2 regions of the Bradyrhizobium sp. UFLA05-109 genome follow, and region 1 is predicted to be linked to the other one. Evidence: predicted binding sites of a transcription regulator. Region 1 holds the regulator's gene; the other holds the start of a gene.

What was found. Region 1 encodes PhoB, which activates phosphate uptake and scavenging genes when phosphate is short. Its sites were predicted from a motif close to TGTCATNNANCTGTCAT; they were not measured.
Region 2: the regulator PhoB is predicted to act here: its motif matches at 1,793-1,809, upstream of Q3C01_RS21795 (putative 2-aminoethylphosphonate ABC transporter substrate-binding protein).

Annotation. Positions count from the first base shown of each region.
Region 1 covers NZ_JBBIAR010000042.1:67,985-71,189, reverse strand. The annotation lists gene Q3C01_RS27865 (aspartate aminotransferase family protein) at 1-634, opposite strand, end outside; gene Q3C01_RS27860 (GcrA family cell cycle regulator) at 1,090-1,602, shown strand; gene phoB (phosphate regulon transcriptional regulator PhoB) at 1,687-2,394, opposite strand; gene phoU (phosphate signaling complex protein PhoU) at 2,409-3,125, opposite strand; gene pstB (phosphate ABC transporter ATP-binding protein PstB) at 3,137-3,205, opposite strand, start outside.
Region 2 covers NZ_JBBIAR010000029.1:31,271-34,475, forward strand. The annotation lists gene Q3C01_RS21790 (TonB-dependent receptor) at 1-1,485, shown strand, start outside; gene Q3C01_RS21795 (putative 2-aminoethylphosphonate ABC transporter substrate-binding protein) at 1,892-2,911, shown strand; gene Q3C01_RS21800 (putative 2-aminoethylphosphonate ABC transporter ATP-binding protein) at 2,978-3,205, shown strand, end outside.

The DNA.
Region 1 (3,205 bases):
CATGCTCGTCACAGAGCTGGCGCAGCGCGCGATAGAATGCGGGAGGAGCAGAGCGCACGCCGCCCTCGCCCTGGATCGGCTCGATCAGGATGCCCGCAGTCTGTGGGCCGATCGCCTTCTTGACGGCTTCCAGATCGCCATGCGGCACCTGGTCGAACCCGTCCATCGGCGGACCAAAGCCTTCGAGATATTTTGCAGACCCCGTGGCAGCGAGCGTTGCCAGCGTGCGGCCGTGGAACGCGCCCTCGAAAGTGATCATGCGGTAGCGCTCGGGATGGCCCTTGGTGGCGTGATAGCGGCGCACCACCTTGATCACGCATTCCATCGCCTCAGCGCCGGAATTGCAGAAGAACACGAAGTCCGCAAAGCTCTCGTTGCAGAGCCTGACCGCGAGCTTCTCGCCATCCGGGCTCTGGAACAGGTTCGACATGTGCCAGAGCTTTGTCGCCTGCTCCTGCAGGGCCTTGACCAGATGCGGATGTGCGTGACCGAGCGCATTCACGGCGACACCCGATGTGAAATCGAGATAGCGCTCGCCACTGGTTGCGACCAGCCAGCAGCCTTCGCCGCGCTCGAAGCCGAGCTCGGCCCTGGCGAAAACGGGAAGCAGATGCGTCGCGGCGCTCTTGGTCATGACGGTCACTTGGATGTTGGGGCCGGCTGAGGCTGCGTTGCGCAGCGCATCATTGACCTGCCCGGAAAACGAAACGTGCCGCCTTTTAAGGGCGGCACGTGACACCATTTTATGCTTGGAAAAACCGCTGTCAATGCCGCCAGAAGGCCGTGCGAGGCGCGCGGCCCGTAGTCTTGCGGTGGCGATTTTGAGAGTTTTTTAAGACGGAACATGTGGACGCGGAGCCGCAGACTCTTGCGCGGGAGTCACGCCATATTGTAGCGTTTCTCCTGTCAGATACGACATCTCGTGCAGCAGTTCTGATCCTCTAAGTCCTCATGTACCGGCGTAACGTTCAGGTGCGTTTTTCGCGCCCGGCGAGCCTTAAGGGATTCTGACGGCACGGGTTTTTCGAGGCTTAGACATCGCCACGTGGCCCCAAGGATTGGCTGGCGCGCGGCGAGGGGAAGGGTGCAATGACGGTTTTGACCTGGTCCGACGATCGCGTCGAGCAATTGAAAAAGCTCTGGGAAGCCGGGCTTTCGGCCAGCCAGATCGCTGCCGAACTCGGGAATGTGACGCGCAACGCCGTAATCGGCAAGGTGCACCGGCTGGGCCTGTCCGGTCGCGCCAAGACCCCGTCCTCGGCGGCTCCCCGGCCGCGCAAGGCACGCCCCGCGCAGCACATGATGCGGGTGAGCCGGCCGATCTCGCGCGGCAACACCGCCCTCGCCCAAGCCTTCGAGGTCGAGGTGGAGCCCGATCCCATCACCTATGACAATGTCGTACCGATGAGCCAGCGCCTGTCGCTGCTCGAGCTCAACGAAGCGACCTGCCACTGGCCGGTCGGCGATCCCTCGAGCCCGGATTTCTTCTTCTGCGGCGGCAAGTCGCTCTCGGGCCTGCCCTATTGCGCGCAGCACTCGCGCGTCGCCTACCAGCCGGCGGCGGATCGTCGGCGCGCACCGGCTAAGCCGGGAACACGCTGAGTTCAGCCACAAACGACAACGTCCCGGCGCAGGGCCGGGACGCCTGATCGAGAAACGTCAGCGCGCCATTTGGCGCGCTTTTTTTTACGTTTGCTCAGCCTTCGCGAAACGATCATCCAGCGCGTAGCCGGCGCCGCGGACCGTGCGGATCGGATCCTGCTCGCGGCCGAGATTGAGCAGCTTGCGCAGACGGCCGATATGGACGTCGACGGTGCGCTCATCGATATAGATGTCACGGCCCCAGACGCTGTCGAGCAGCTGCTCGCGCGAGAACACCCGGCCGGGATGCTCCAGGAAGAACTCCAGGAGGCGATATTCGGTCGGGCCGAGGTCGATCGGCCTGCCCGAGCGGGCGACGCGGCGCTTCTCGCGGTCGAGCTCGATGTCGCCATAGGCGAGTATGGTCGCAAGCCGCTCGGGGCTTGCACGCCGCAGGAGGCCCTTCACGCGTGCGAGCAACTCGGGCACCGAGAACGGCTTGACGATGTAGTCGTCGGCGCCGGTCGCAAGCCCGCGCACCCGCTCGCTCTCCTCACCGCGCGCCGTGAGCATGATGATCGGCAGCTGCTTGGTCTCGGGCCTGGCGCGAAGCCTGCGACACAGCTCGATGCCGGACAGGCCCGGCAGCATCCAGTCGAGCACGATCAGGTCGGGGATGTGCTCTTTGAGACGGGTGTCGGCGTCGTCGCCGCGCATCACCGTCTCGACATCGTAGCCGTCGCCTTCGAGGTTATAGCGCAATAGCTCGGTCAGCGCTTCCTCGTCCTCAACAACCAGAATGCGTGCGCCCATGGCGTCGTCGCTCCTTAAGTGTTCGGCACGGTCGTGGCGAAGGTGGTCATGTCGCCCTTCGGACGCTTGTCCGCGATGGCCTGACCTTCGATCATATAGAAGACGGTCTCGGCGATGTTGGTCGCATGGTCGCCGATCCGCTCGATATTCTTGGCGCAGAACATCAAATGGATGCAGAACGAAATGTTGCGCGGATCCTCCATCATGTAGGTCAGGAGCTCGCGGAACAGCGAAGTGCAGATCGCGTCGACCTCCTCGTCGCCCTTCCACACCATCATCGCCGCTGGCAGATCATGCGCGGCATAGGCGTCCAGCACCGACTTGACCTGCTGCTGCACGAGGTCGGTCATGTGCTCCAGGCCGCGGAACAGCTTTAGCGGATGGAAATCGGTCTCGAGCGCGGCGACGCGCTTGCCCATGTTCTTGGCGAGGTCGCCGATGCGCTCCAGATCGGTCGCAACGCGCATGGCGCCGACGATCTCGCGCAGGTCGACAGCCATCGGCTGGCGGCGCGCGATCGTGAGCACGGCGCGCTCCTCGATCTTCTTCTGGAGCGCGTCGATCTCGGCGTCGGTTGCTACCACGCGCTGGCCGAGCGCGACGTCACGGCGGATCAGCGCATCGACGGAATCGACGATCATGCGCTCGGCAAGGCCACCCATCTCCGCAACGAGCCGCGTAAGCTCCTGGAGGTCGGTGTCGAAGGCCTTTGCGGTATGTTCAGAAGCCATTTCCTGTCTCCTCAGCCGAAGCGGCCGGTGATGTAGTCCTGGGTACGCCGGTCGCTGGGCGACGTGAAGATCTTGCTGGT
Region 2 (3,205 bases), on a different contig from region 1:
ACCAATCAGGAGAAGGGATTTCTCTATCTGTCGACGGTGCTCGATCCCACCAGCCGTCTGACCTTCATGAGCGGCGTGTCGAACGCGACGTTCCAGATCCCGAACAATCCCGGACAGACGCCGAGCTTCACGGCGTTCGGCGTGTCCAATTTCGACTCGTCGAAGCTCAACGAGCACCAGAACGAGTTCAACCAGTTCAACGTCGTTGCCTACCAGAAGTCCGTCGGCGAATGGGACACCCAGATCGCGTATTTCAACCGTTACAGCCAGTTGCACTTCTACCCCGACCCGATCGGCGATCTCGTCTTCAACGGCGTATCCTCGGACGTCTACCGGCAGAGCCTCGTCAACGGCATCCAGCAGGACACCGCCTGGCGCGTCGGCTATGCCCACACGCTGCGCTTCGGCTTCAGCGTCAGCGCGGAGCGGACATTGGTCAACAACGGCACGACCGTGCTGCCGCTGGCCGACCCGACCGATCCCAGCGCAGGCACGATCGATGCGCCGTTCTCGATCTTCGATTCCAATGCCAAGACCGGCTGGTTGATCGGGACCTATCTCCAGGACGAGTGGCGGATCACCAACAATCTGACCCTGAACGCCGGATTGCGTTTCGATCAGATGTACCAGTATGTGAACGCCAACCAGCTCAGCCCTCGCGTCAGCCTGACATGGAAGCCGTTCGACGGCACCACGTTCCATGCCGGCTATGCGCGCAACTTCACTCCGCCGTCGCAGGTGATCGCGTCGCCCACCAATCTTGCATTGGTGACGCCGCCCAACGCGCCGGCGAACACGCAGACGCCGGAGGTGCCGCTCAACAGTCCGGTATTGCCGGAACGGTCACACGTGTTCGACGTCGGCGTGGTGCAGAAGATCTATCCGATCCCGGGCCTCGAGGTTGGCGTCGACGGCTACTACAAGATCGCGCGCGATCTGCTCGACGATGGCCAGTTCGGCGCGGCCTATGTGCTGAACGGCTTCAACTATGATCGCGGCGAGAACGTCGGCGTCGAACTCAAGTCGACCTACAAGAACGGCAATCTCAGCGCCTATGCCAACCTTGCCTGGGCCCGGCAGATCGCGACCAACATCGTCTCGAACCAGTATCTGTTCGGTCAGGACGAGCTCAACTATATCTCGAACCACTACGTCTACACCGATCATGCGCAGATGTGGACGGCGTCGGCCGGCGCCTCCTATCTGTGGGACGGCACGCGCTACAGCGTGTCGATGATCTATGGCAGCGGCCTGCGCTCCGGTTTCGCCAACACCGATCATCTGCCGGGCTATACACAGGTCAATCTCGGCCTGTCGCACGACTTCAACATCGTGGCGCCGAACAAGCCGACGACGCTGCGGTTCGACGTGGTCAACCTGTTCGACACGATCTACCAGATCCGCGACGGCTCCGGCATCGGCGTGTTCGCGCCGCAGTACGGGCCGCGTCGCGGCTTCTATGCCGGCCTTTCGCAGAGGTTCTAGGCGTGCGCCCTGCTCCCGTCGGGGCCGACCGGCCCCGACGCTCGCTGCGATCGCCACAAAGGGCCAGCGCAGCTTTGCAGTGGAGGACACCGCGGCGGCGTTGGTGGAATTCGAGAACGGCGCGCGCGTTCGCGAACTTCAAGTTCTAGGACATGATGAGATCAGGTTTCGCTCACAGGGCGCGAGGAGGTGCACTCCCTCTCGTGCTTGCGCGGCGCTTCGTGAGGTAATGACACACCGCTTCATGCCACAGGCGTCGTGCGAATGTCGCTTGCTTCGACAGGGCGAACTAACCGCCCTACGCGCTTGTCGCAGTTTTGTCATCGAACGATGGTCCGATCTAGCAGGTGGCCGAGCGGTCCGCCAAGTCCGCCGGCCAGGACCGATGGAGACCGACATGCACCTGATGCGCGCCCTCCGCTTCGCTCTTCTGTCGCTCGCCGCCATTCTCGGCTTCAGCTCTCAAGTCTACGCGACCGACATCACCGTCTATACCGCGCTGGAGGCCGACCAGCTCAAAGCCTACAAGGCTGCTTTCGAGAAGAGCAACCCGGGAGTCAACATCCTCTGGGTGCGCGACTCCACCGGCATCATTACCGCGAAGCTCCTTGCCGAGAAGGCCAACCCGAAGGCCGACGTGGTCATCGGCCTCGCCGCGACCTCACTGATGCTGCTGCAGAAGCAGGGAATGCTCATGCCCTACGCCCCGGCCAACCTCGACAAGGTCACTCCGACCATGCGCGATCCGGCTAATCCGCCGGTGTGGGTCGGCATGGACGTCTGGGCGTCGGCGTTCTGCGTGAACACGGTCGAGTCCGACAAGAAAAAGCTCCCGATTCCGAAATCGTGGGCCGATCTGACCGACCCCGTCTACAAGGGCCAGGTTGTGATGCCGAATCCCGCCTCCTCGGGGACGGGCTTTCTGATGGTGTCCGCCTGGCTGCAGATGTTCGGCTGGGACGGCGGCTGGAAATACATGGACGAACTCCACAAGAACGTCGCTTCCTACATGCACTCGGGCTCCAAGCCCTGCCGTCAGGCTGGAGCGGGTGAGTACGCGATCGGCCTCTCGTTTGAGTACCGCGCCAACAAGACCAAGAAGGACGGTGCCCCGATCACCATCGTCCTGCCCAAGGAAGGGCTCGGCTGGGACATGGAGGCGACGGCGATCATGAGCACGACGAAGCAGCCCGAGGCCGCGAAAAAGCTTGCCGACTGGGCCGTGACCCCCGAGGCAAACAAGCTCTACGCCGAGAGCTACGCGATCGTAGCGCTCGAGGGCATTGCGAGCCCGCTGGAGTTTGTCGAGGGTGACATCCAGAAGATGCTGATCAAGAACGACTTCGCCTGGGCTGCCGAGAACCGCGAGCGCATTCTTGCGGAGTGGATCAAGCGCTACGATGGCAAATCCGAGCCCAAGGGCTGATCACGGTTCGGATTGATCCGGCCGGCGACGGCGGGCCGTCGCCGGGAAGCGCGGGGGACAGGGTTCATGGACACCGCATCAAACATCGAGCCTTATCTGCGCATACGCAACGTCACCAAGACGTTCGGTTCATTCGCCGCGCTGTACGCTATCGACCTCGACATTATGCCGGGCGAGTTCGTGTCCTTCCTTGGACCGTCCGGCTGCGGCAAGACCACACTTCTGCGCGCGATCTCGGGCTTGGATGTCCAGACCAGTGGCTCGATTCACCAGGGCGGGCGCGACATTTCGACC